Regions from separate parts of the Arthrobacter sp. KBS0702 genome, predicted to be linked through region 2. Evidence: riboswitches for the same ligand, from Rfam matches in the RefSeq annotation. Region 2 holds a riboswitch; the other holds the start of a gene.

Region 1 (5,549 bases), 1.4 Mb from region 2:
TCGGCGCTGCAGGTCGCGGAACTGGGCCACCGCTCCACCCAGCTGCCGATGCCGCGCTCCAGTTTCCAGGCCACGAGTATCTTCGCCCAGCTTGAGGCCGTCCGGCGCGCAGCGGGGATCGGCCTGCTGCCCAACTTCCTGGTTGTTGGGAAGCCGGGGTTCGTGCCGGTCCTGCCGGACGACTTCCAGCGGCAGCTGCCCATCTGGGCGGCGGCCAGGGCGGAGTCGCTGCGTTCGGCCCCGGTGCAGGCCGTGCTGGCTGCCGTCCGGACCGAGATCGCCGAACGCCAGGACGTGCTGGCCGGCTGAGCCGGGCGCTGCTCAGAGCGGCTGCGTCCAGCCCGGTTGATGTCGTCAGGCAGCCGGCGCGGCCGCGGCCTTCTTCCCGAGGGCTTGGGCAGCTTTCTGGATCCGGGCGCCGTATCCGCCGTCCAGCGCGGTCTCCTTGATCTTGTTGGCCTGGGTGTCCAGATCGGCCGGCGCAGCCCCCTTGAGGGCCTTCAGGTCTGCCTGCAGGTTGGCCGGAAGCTTGGCGAACAGCTTCGGGTGGCTGATGACTTGGTCAGCGATCTTCTGCAGCCCTGCCCCCGGGTTGGCCGAGGTGAAGACCGTCCGCAGTTCCTGGCGCAGACCGGCGGCCTCGGTCGCGGTCTTCACCAGCTGCTCGGCGCGCTTCTGGACCTCAACGCCGTAGCCGCCTGACAGGGCCGTGGTCTTGATCTTGTAGGCATCCTGCACGCGTTCAGCCGGAGCGGCATCCTTGAGCGCCTTCACGTCGGTCTGCAGCGCCGGCGGGAGTTTGGCGAAAAGCTTCGGGTGGTTCACCAAGGCTGCCGCTGCCTTCGCGGCCCGGTCCCCGACTGCCTGCGGACTGTCCGCCTTGAGCTGCAGGAAAACCCCGAGCCAGCGCACACCTGCATGAGCGCCTGTCTTGGCTCCGGCAGGCGGGGCCGCCGTCGAGGTCGCCGCCGGGGAGGGGGAAGAGGGGGATGCAGAGGCGGCGGCGACGCCCACGGCGGCCATGGCGCCAGCGGCCAGAACCGCTGCTGCTCCCACACCTAGACGAGTCTTCAATGATGGAGTTGTCGGCATTGCTACCTGGTCCCTTCCGCTGGAATTTAGTGACCGGGTCGGCCTGCCCGGCCCAAAGTGTGGTTCCACTCTAGAAGCCGACGCTGGGGAGAAGCTGAATATCGGCCCAGAAATGAGACGCGCCGGCAGGCACCACGACAGCAGCCCCCGTCCCCGCACTGCGGGGACGGGGGCTGCCTGTTTCAGGGTTGTGCGACTGCCTGCCGGTTAGCGCTTGCTTGCGGCAAGGAGGTCGGCAGTGCCCTGGGCGTCGGCGGCGTCGACGTCGTGGAGCGAGATGCCGCGGGTTTCCTTGAGGAAGAACACGGCGACGGCCGTGATGGCGCAGGCGATCAGCAGGTAGATGGCCACCGGAACGGAGGACTTGTACTGGCCCAGCAGCGCAACGGCGATGATCGGCGCCAGCGAACCGGCCACGATCGAGGTCACCTGGTAGCCGAGGGAGACGCCGGAGTAGCGCATCCGAGTCGGGAACATCTCGGCCATGATGGCCGGCTGTCCGGCGTACATCAGGGCGTGGAACAGCAGGCCGATGATGACCGAAGCCAGGATGATGAAGTCGTTTCCGGTGTCCATCATCGGGAAGGCGAAGAAGCCCCAGGTGGCACCCAGGACGGCGCCGGCCATGTAGACGGGCTTGCGGCCGAACCGGTCCGAGAGACGGCCGACCACCGGAACCACGGCGAAGTGGATAGCGTGCGCCACGAGCAGCAGGAGCAGGATCTTGGCGGTGTCGGCGTGGACCACGGTCTTCAGGTAGGTGATCGAGAAGGTGACTACGAGGTAGTACAGGATGTTCTCCGCGAAGCGCAGGCCCATGGCAGTGAAGACGCCGCGGGGGTAGCGGCGGAAGACCTCGGCGACGCCGTAACCCTTGTGGCCCGCCTCGACTTCCTTGCGCGCCTCAAGGAAGATCGGGGCGTCGCTGACCTTGGTGCGGATGTAGTAGCCGATCAGGACGATCACGGCGGACAGCCAGAAGGCGACGCGCCAGCCCCAGCCCAGGAAGTCCGCGGAGGACAGCACCGAGGAGAGGATGAACAGCACGGCGGTGGCGAAGAGGTTGCCCAGCGGAACTGCGGACTGCGGCCAGCTGGCCCAGAAACCGCGGGACTTGCTGGGGCTGTGCTCGGCGACGAGCAGGACGGCGCCGCCCCATTCACCGCCGACGGCGAAGCCCTGGGCGAAGCGCAGGAAGACCAGGAGGGCCGGAGCCCAGTAGCCGATCTGCGCGAAGGTCGGGAGGCAGCCCATCAGGAAGGTGGAGACGCCAACCAGGATGATGCTGAGCTGCAGCAGCTGCTTGCGGCCGAACTTGTCGCCGAAGTGGCCGAAGACGATGCCGCCGATCGGGCGGGCCACGAAGCCCACCGCGTAGGTGAGGAACGCCGCGAGGATGCCGTCAAGCTCGGTCTGCGAATTGGGGAAGAAGGCCTTCCCGAAGACCAGGGTGGCGGCGGAAGCGTAGAGGAAGAATTCGTACCATTCCACCACGGTGCCGGCCATGGAGGCCGCCACTACCTTCTTAAGACCGGACGCCTTGACGTCGGTCTCGTCTGCGCGCCTTGCGGCGGCGTTTTCCGTGCTCATGAGAACTCCTTCGGTGTCGCCTTCGACACCCTGTGGACCATTAAGGTTGACAACGCGTGTGTGAGTTGGGACACACGGCGTCATTCTCCACGAGTATGGACGTCCCGCGGCGCAGGCTCAACGACTAATCGCGCAGAGCGTGTCTGCAAAAATGCACAAAGCGCGGTCGCGGCTAGGCGAAGAAGTTGCCCCGGAGTTGCTCGCTGAGCTGGCCGATTTCGGTGAGGAAACCGTCGTGGCCGATCGGGGCCTCGATGACGTGCACCGGGACCTCCCCCGGCAGGGCGTCGGCGAGTGCATGGGACTGGGCGGGGAAGTACAGCCGGTCCGAGTCCACGGCCGCGACGAAAAACTCCGCCGTTGCCCGCGAAACGGCCTGCTCAAGGCTGCCGCGGCCGCGGGTGACGTCGTGGCTCATCAGCGCCTCGGTGATCGCGATGTAGCTGTTGGCATCGAAGCGGCGGACCAGTTTATTGCCCTGATGGTCCAGGTAGCTCTCCACCTGGTAGCGGCCCCGTCCGGCCAGCGACCCTGCTTCCAGCGGGGCCTCGGCCGCCTGCGCGTTCCGTCCGAAGCGGCCGTCCAGCTCGGCGGCGGAGCGGTAGGTGATGTGCGCGATCCGGCGGGCCAGGGCCAGACCGGCGTCCGGCTCCGGGCCGCCGTAGTAGTCGCCGCCCTTGAAGTTTGGGTCCTGGCGGATGGCGAGCGTCTGGGCCTGGGCGAAGGCGATCTGCTCCGCGGTGCTGCTGGCACCCACGGAGATGACGGCGCAGCGCCGGACCCGGTCCGGGTAGCTGACTGCCCATTCCAGGGCGCGCGCTCCGCCAAGGGAGCCGCCGAGCACGGCGTACCAGCTCCCGATCCCCAGGGCATCGGCGAGACGGGCTTCTGCGGCGGTGCTGTCCCGGAGGGTCACCAGCGGGAAGCGCGAGCCCCAGGGCCGGCCGTCCGGGCCGGGCGTCGAGGGGCCGGTGGAGCCGTAGCAGCCGCCGAGGATGTTGATGGAGACGACGAAATACCTGTCCGTGTCCACCGGAGCGCCCGGTCCGGCCAGTTGCTCCCACCACCCGGGCTCCTCGCCGGCGCCCCGGGTGACGTGGGTGTCTCCCGTGAGGGCGTGTTCGATCAGCACGGCGTTGGAGGCGTCCGCGTTGAGGGTGCCCCAGGTCTCGTAGGCGAGGGTGACCTCCGGCAGGGTGGCGCCGGATTCCAGCGCCAGTGAACCGATCGGCAGGTACTGTACCGTCCCGTCGGGGACGGTGGAGGACTTGTTTTCGGGTACTCCCGTGCGGGAGACGGCAATCGTCATGTGTGGACCTAACCTCGCGCTTGCCCGCCGCCAGCTGACCGGCAGGCCAGGTCTTCACCCGGGGCACCCCGCCGCGGAAGGAGGGTTGCCGGCCAGCAAGCCGGGGCTGTCACTGGCACTCATGACCTGCGTCGATTCTACGAAACCCGGCGGCGCAATGGCGAAGATTGTGACGGCCGTGTGACAGCCGCATCCTTACTCACCGCAGTTTCCCCACGTTTGAAGGCCGTGTCCGGCGGGTCGCCCCTAAATGTCGGTGCGTCCCGCCGTCGTGCCCGCAAAGGTGGGGAAATTCGGCGCCGTGCGACCTCAGGCGTCCTTGGCCGCCCGGAAGCCGGCGTCGAGGTCGGCGATGATGTCGTCGATGTGTTCAAGTCCCACCGACAGCCGCACCAGTCCGGGATTGACGCCGGCCACCGCCTGCTGTTCCGGCGAGAGCTGGCTGTGGGTGGTCGACGCCGGGTGGATCACCAGCGAGCGCACGTCACCGATGTTCGCCACGTGCGAGTGCAGTTCGAGGGCGTCGACGAAGCGCTTGCCGGCCTCCGCTCCCCCGGCGAGGTTGAAGGAAACGACGGCGCCGGTCCCCTTCGGACCGTACTTGCGGCCGCGCTCGTACCACGGGCTGGACGGCAGCCCAGCGTAGGCAACGGATTCGACGTCGTCCCTGGCTTCCAGCCATTCGGCAACCTTGACGGCGTTGGCGACGTGCCGCTCCACCCGCAGGCTCAGCGTCTCGATGCCCTGGGCGATGAGGAAGGCGTTGAACGGGGAGACGGCGGAGCCGAGGTCGCGCAGCAGCTGGACCCGGGCTTTGAGGATGAAGGACAGGTTTGCCCCCAGCGCTCCGTCCGCCCCGAGGTCTCGGGCATAGACCAGGCCGTTGTAGGTGGGATCCGGGGTGTTGAAGCCGGGGAAGCGCTCCGGGTCCTTGCCGAAGTCGAAGTTGCCGGAATCCACAATCACGCCGGCGATCGCGGCGCCGTGGCCGCCCAGGTACTTGGTGGCCGAGTGGACCACGATGTCGGCGCCCCACTCGATCGGCCGGATCAGGTACGGGGTGGAGAGGGTGTTGTCCACGATCAGTGGCACCCCGGCCCGGTGCGCCACGTCCGCGACGCCCTCGATATCCAGCACGTCCTGGCGGGGGTTGGAGACCACCTCGCCGAAGAAGAGTTTGGTGTTCGGCTGCACGGCGTCGCGCCACTGCTGCAGGTTGTCCGGGTCTTCCACGAACGTCACGGAGATGCCGAACTTCTTCAGCGTGTGGGCCAGCAGGTTGTAGGTGCCGCCGTACAGGCTGGGGCTGGCGACGACGTGGTCTCCGGCCTCGGCGATGTTCAGGATCGCGAAGGTCTCGGCGGCCTGGCCGGAGCTCAGCAGGAGGGCCCCGAGGCCGCCCTCGAGGCTCGCCACCCGCTGCTCCACCGCGTCCTGGGTGGGGTTGCCGATCCGGGTGTAGATGGGGGCGAGTTCGGCGAGCGCGAACCGGTTGGCGGCGCTTTCGGCGCTGGGGAAGACGAACGACGTCGTCTGGTAGATCGGCAGCGACCGGGCG
Region 2 (5,549 bases):
GCCGGGCTGGAATGACGGCATCGTGGTCAACGGCACCACCGGAGAATCGGTGGCCACGTCGGATCGGGAAAAGGCCTCGATGGTCCAATGCGTGACGCAGGCAGTCCGGGACCGCGGCACGAAAGTCATCGCCGGGGTGGGTGCCGGCGACACACGCCACAGCGTCGCCCTGGCCATGGCTGCCGCGTCGCAGGGGGCGGACGGCCTGCTGGTGGTCGCGCCATACTACTCACGCCCGTCACAGCGGGGGATCCTCGAACATTTCCTTGCCATTGCCGACAGCACACCGCTTCCGGTAATGCTCTACGACATCCCGAAGCGGACGGGGGTCGCGGTAGAGCCGGACACGTTCGTGGCGGCCGCCAAGCACCCCCGTATCGTCGCGGTCAAGGACGCCAAAGGCGACCTGGAGTCGTCCGCCTGGGTGATGGAGCGGACGAACCTCGCCTACTTCTCGGGCGATGACGCGCTGAACCTGCCGTTGCTCTCCATCGGTGCGGTGGGTTTCGTTTCCGTCGTGGGCCACGTCGTCGGAAACCGGCTGCGCGACCTCCTCGACAGCTACCAGCAGGGACGGGTCGCGGAGGCACGTGACATCCACCGTGAGCTGCTCCCGATCTACCGGGGAATGTTCCGGGCTCCCGCCGCCGCATCAGTCAAAGCCGCATTGACCAGCCAGGGACTTCCCGGCGGACCGGTCCGGCTCCCCCTGGTCGGCCTCACGGAGGAGGAGACCCAGCTCCTGGTTCAGGATCTGGCATCAGTGCGGGTTCCTTCCTCACAGCCGGCATGAACGGCATCGACAAAATCGTGTGCAAAGGACGGCCATGACATCCACTAAGAAGCAGCGCCTCATCGGCGTCGACGTCGCCCGGGGCCTGGCCCTGATTGGCATGATGGCAATCCACATCCTGCCGGAGGCCGACGACAACTTCGAACCGACGCTGTCCTGGACCCTATTTGCCGGCAGATCCGCGGGTCTGTTCGCGCTGCTTGCCGGAGTGTCGCTGACCTTCACCTCAGGCGGCAGGACGCCGCTCAAGGGCAGGCCACTCACGGCAGCGAAGTGGGCCCTGGCAGTGCGCGCCCTCATCATCATGTCCATCGGCCTGCTCATCGCCCTGCTCAACCCGCCGGCAGCCATCATCCTGGCCTATTACGGGATGCTGTTCCTGATGGCGATTCCGCTGCTGGGATTTGGCCCCCGCGTTCTCGCGGCCGCCGCCCTCGGCTTTGCCGTGCTGGGGCCGATCTTCATGCAAGCGGTACGCGGCTCGCTGCCGACCCTGGACGGATATGATCCATCCTTCGCGACCCTGGTCACCGACCCTGCAGCGACGATCTCGGACTTGTTCGTGGGGGGCTCCTATCCAGCCATCCCCTGGATGGCCTACATCTGTGCAGGCCTCGCCCTTGGCAGGCTCGACCTCCGGTCCCACGCACTCCAAGTCAGAATGGCCGTCGGCGGCCTCGGACTCGCGACGGGCTCGTGGCTGCTGTCCGAACTCCTCCTGGGCCCCTTCGGCGGCAGGACCCACCTGCTCGAATCAACCCCGTGGATGGGCGCCAAGGGAATTCGCGACGTGCAGATCTGGGGTCCCGACAGTTGGGCCCCCGATCCGACCCTTCCCACAACGTCAGGGTGGTGGCTGACGATCCTCTCGCCGTATTCTTCGACACCACTGGAACTTCTCAACACCATCGGCATCGCGGTGATGGTGCTGGGTGCCGTGCTGCTCGTCGCCAGCAAGGCAGCAACGGCCTTCATGCCGCTCGCCACCATGGGCGGCATGACACTGACGCTGTATTCCGCGCACCTCGTTGCCCTGTCCACCGGCTTCCTCCTGGACCGTCCCGGGGTAGCCATGGCCATGCACACGTTCGCCGCAGCGCTCTTCGCCGTCATTTGGAGGAACGTGACCGCCGGAAAGCAAGGCCCCTTGGAGGGTCTAGTGTCCCGCGCCTCCAACCGGGCGCGCCAGCGGGTGCTCGGGAGCGGGGTTCCGGCAGCCAAGCCGGGGAACCCCGCCGCGGACTCCCTCCCCGGACCCGCCCCTGAGCCAAAACACAACGCGCGGGAGGGAGCCGTCACGTCTGCCGGCACCGACCGCCCGGGAGGTGCGCAATAGCCACGCTGAGCCGTCTCCTGGCCGTTCTCTTTGCCGTCCCAGCAGTGCTGGGACTCGCTGCGGCCCCGGTCTCAGCCGCGCCGTCTGCGGGAGCGGTATCCAATCCGTGCGAGCGCTTGAACGCAGGTGAAGTGCTGTTCCCCAGTCACGGAGCGCATCGGGTGACGTTCGCCACCGCGAAAGCCTATGGCGATATCGAGGTCCTCATTACGGGGTGCGTCAGCACCAGCGACGGGTATGTCCAGGAGTGGCAAAACACCGGATTCGCGGGCAGATCCGGTTTCGCCCCGCCGGGCAAGATGTGGCAGGACACGCTCTACTCGCCGCAGGGGTCATTCTCCTTCACCGAGGCGCTCGGCCGGGCCAACCCGGGAACGGCATTGAAGTACCACACGCTCAATCGCAAGTCGCGGTGGGGCGGGGAGCCCGGGCCGAACTACAACCAGTACTTCGAAGGTGAGGATGGCGGCGCTGACGAGGACCTGTGGTTCTATATGCGGGAGGGGGACTACGAGCAGGCGGCCGTCATCAACTGGAACCGCGAACCCGACATGCCCACCGTTCAGGGCGCCTCCTTCGCCATCTTCCTGCATGCCGGCAATTCGCCTACTCTGGGGTGCATCTCCACCGACCTCCCCACCGTGACCCGCCTCCTCGAGAGTGCCACGCCGGGCGACCGGATCATTATGGGAGTGGAACCTGCGGTGTTCAGCCGAAGCACGAAAACCACCGCAACCCCGCACCCAACGGCCGCGGCGAAGGCCACCGCCGCCCCGCTGCCCACGGGTGCCACCAAGACCCCCGCAAGCCCCCCGGCGGCTGTCCCGCTGCCGGCCAAGATTCTTGCCGCCGGACTCGGCGCGGCCGCAGTCCTGACCGGCGCCGCCGTTCTTGTCCGCCGGCGCAAACGCCTCTGAGCTGCACCGCCCCCGCGGGAACCGCGTCCGGTTACTTAACATGACGACGGCGGCTCTGCGGGCCGGCGTCGCAGGTGTTACGTTTTTTGTGAGTAATGAGACCCGGCGCCAAGCCCTGACTGGCCGGTCGGCAACCCTCCCTTTCGCGGCGGGGTGCCTCAGGTGAATACTCGGCATATCGACCCATTCGAGCTGCAAACGTGAAAGAAGGAGAGCCGTCGTGCCTGACGCGTCCGCCCCCGCTGTGCCCGCCACAGCCCCGTCCCCCGCTTCCCCCGGCGCCGACGTGAAGCTGGCCTACCGCCTGTTCACCGGCCCCGATGACCACGCCTTCTGCGAGCGCGTGTCCGCCGCGCTGGCCGAAGGCTACGTCCTGCACGGCAGCCCCTCGGCCACGTTCAACGGCAGCACCGTGATCGTTGCGCAGGCCCTCGTGCTGCCGGCCGCGATCGCCAGCGCTGACGCCGCCGTCGCCAACGCGGTGGATGAGCTCGACGCCGTCGAGTTCGAGGGCGAAGGCCACGCGTGAGCTACGCCGGAGACCTGACCCCGCAGGAGGCCTGGGTCCGGCTTGAAGCCGGCGCCGTCCTGGTCGACGTCCGCACCGAGGGCGAATGGGCCCACATCGGTGTTCCAAATACGGCGGATGCCGGCGGCCTGCGGGATCCGCTGTTCATCCAGTGGACGTTTGCCGGCGGAGCCCCAAATCCGCAGTTCGTGGAGCAGCTGCGCCGGCAGGTACCCGCAGTCGACGGCGCCGAACTCATCTTCCTGTGCCGCTCCGGCGCGCGTTCCGCGGCGGCCGCGGGCGCCGCCGCCGCGGCGGGCTTCACCGCCTACAACGTCCTCGAGGGCTTTGAGGGCGAACCGGACCCATCCGGCGCCCGCACCGTCAACGGCTGGAAGAACCGCGGCCTCCCCAGCAACCCCGGAAAGCACTAAGTGGGCTTCAATCCCGACGCCCAGGGCTGGAGCCCGGACACCCAGGCCGTCCGCGGCGGCCTCGACCGCACCGGGTTCCAGGAGACCACCGAGCCGATCTTCCTGAACTCCGGCTTCGTCTACGAATCCGCCGCCGCGGCCGAGCGTGCCTTCACGGGCGAGGATGAGCGCTTCGTCTACTCCCGCTACGGCAACCCCTCCGTGGCCACCTTCCAGGAACGGCTCCGTCTGCTGGAAGGCACCGAGGCGTGCTTCGCCACCGCCTCGGGCATGTCCGCGGTGTTCACCGCACTCGGGGCGTTGCTCGCCGCCGGGGACCGTGTTGTCGCGGCCCGCTCCCTGTTCGGCTCGTGCTTCGTGATCCTGAACGAAATCCTGCCGCGCTGGGGCGTGCAGACGGTCTTCGTGGACGGTCCGGACCTGGACCAGTGGCGCGCCGCCCTGTCGGAACCCACGACGGCGGTCTTCTTCGAATCCCCGTCGAACCCGATGCAGGAAATCGTTGACATCGCCGCCGTGAGCGAGCTGGCGCACGCCGCCGGCGCGACGGTCGTCGTCGACAATGTTTTCGCCACTCCCCTGCTGCAGCGCTGCGGGGAGCTCGGCGCGGACGTGGTCGTCTACTCCGGCACCAAACACATCGACGGCCAGGGCCGTGTGCTCGGCGGGGCGATCCTGGGCTCCAAGGAGTTCATCGACGGCCCGGTCAAGCAGCTCATGCGCCACACCGGTCCGGCGCTGTCGGCCTTCAACGCCTGGGTGCTGACCAAGGGGCTGGAGACCATGGGCTTGCGGGTGAACCACTCCTCTGCCTCCGCACTGCGGCTGGCCGGATGGCTGCAGGAGCAGCCCGCCGTCAGCTGGGTGAAGTACCCGCTGCTGCCGTCCCACCCGCAGTACGAGCTGGCCGCACGGCAGATGAAGGCCGGCGGCACCGTGCTGACCTTCGAGCTGTCCCCGTCCCCGGGACGGACGGCGAAGGAAGCCGCCTTCGCCCTGTTGGACGCCCTCCGGATCATCGACATCTCAAACAACCTTGGCGATTCAAAGTCCCTCATCACGCATCCGGCCACCACGACGCACCGCGCCATGGGTCCGGAGGGACGGGCGGCGATCGGGCTGAGCGACGGTGTGGTGCGGCTGTCGGTGGGCCTGGAAGAGGTGGAGGACCTGATCCGGGACCTCGGTTACGCGCTCAAGCAGGTCTAGCTCCGGCGGACCCGGGAGAGCACGGGGGCCGGTTCCGCCGCCCCCTCCGTCTCCTCGGTTTCCGCGCCGCGCGTCGTGACGCGCACGGCATGGGCGACGACGGCGGCCAGTCCGGCGTCGTCGACGGGAGTGTCCAGCCCCGGAGCGCAGAGAGCCTGGCGCTGTTGCTGCGAGCCCGTGCCGTCCGCCAGTATTCGGTTGACTCCGTGGCGCACCAGGTCCAGCTCCCCCTGCTCAGCCAGCACGGGGGCCAGGAAGTCCACGAGAGCATGCACCACCTCGGCCGCGGGAGCGGGGGTGAAGGTTCCGAAGTCCAGCAGCTGCCCGCGCAGTCCGCAGTTGCTGGCCTGCC

Evidence for each region. A riboswitch is a leader RNA that binds a small molecule or an ion and turns the genes downstream of it on or off. The one in region 2 is predicted to bind S-adenosylmethionine.
Region 1: another riboswitch for S-adenosylmethionine. It lies ahead of FFF93_RS05250 (homoserine O-acetyltransferase); the one in region 2 lies ahead of FFF93_RS15635 (DUF1737 domain-containing protein).

The regions. Positions count from the first base shown of each region.
Region 1 covers NZ_CP042172.1:1,155,835-1,161,383, reverse strand. Annotated here, with positions in the region: gene FFF93_RS05265 (LysR family transcriptional regulator) at 1-309, shown strand, start outside; gene FFF93_RS16910 (hypothetical protein) at 355-1,056, opposite strand; gene FFF93_RS05255 (MFS transporter) at 1,300-2,682, opposite strand; gene FFF93_RS05250 (homoserine O-acetyltransferase) at 2,855-3,991, opposite strand; SAM riboswitch class IV at 4,003-4,118, opposite strand; gene FFF93_RS05245 (bifunctional o-acetylhomoserine/o-acetylserine sulfhydrylase) at 4,301-5,549, opposite strand, start outside.
Region 2 covers NZ_CP042172.1:3,380,043-3,385,591, forward strand. Annotated here, with positions in the region: gene dapA (4-hydroxy-tetrahydrodipicolinate synthase) at 1-793, shown strand, start outside; gene FFF93_RS15625 (heparan-alpha-glucosaminide N-acetyltransferase domain-containing protein) at 828-2,129, shown strand; gene FFF93_RS16990 (hypothetical protein) at 2,291-3,046, shown strand; SAM riboswitch class IV at 3,138-3,253, shown strand; gene FFF93_RS15635 (DUF1737 domain-containing protein) at 3,291-3,575, shown strand; gene FFF93_RS15640 (rhodanese-like domain-containing protein) at 3,572-3,988, shown strand; gene FFF93_RS15645 (O-succinylhomoserine sulfhydrylase) at 3,989-5,197, shown strand; gene FFF93_RS15650 (glutamate--cysteine ligase) at 5,194-5,549, opposite strand, start outside.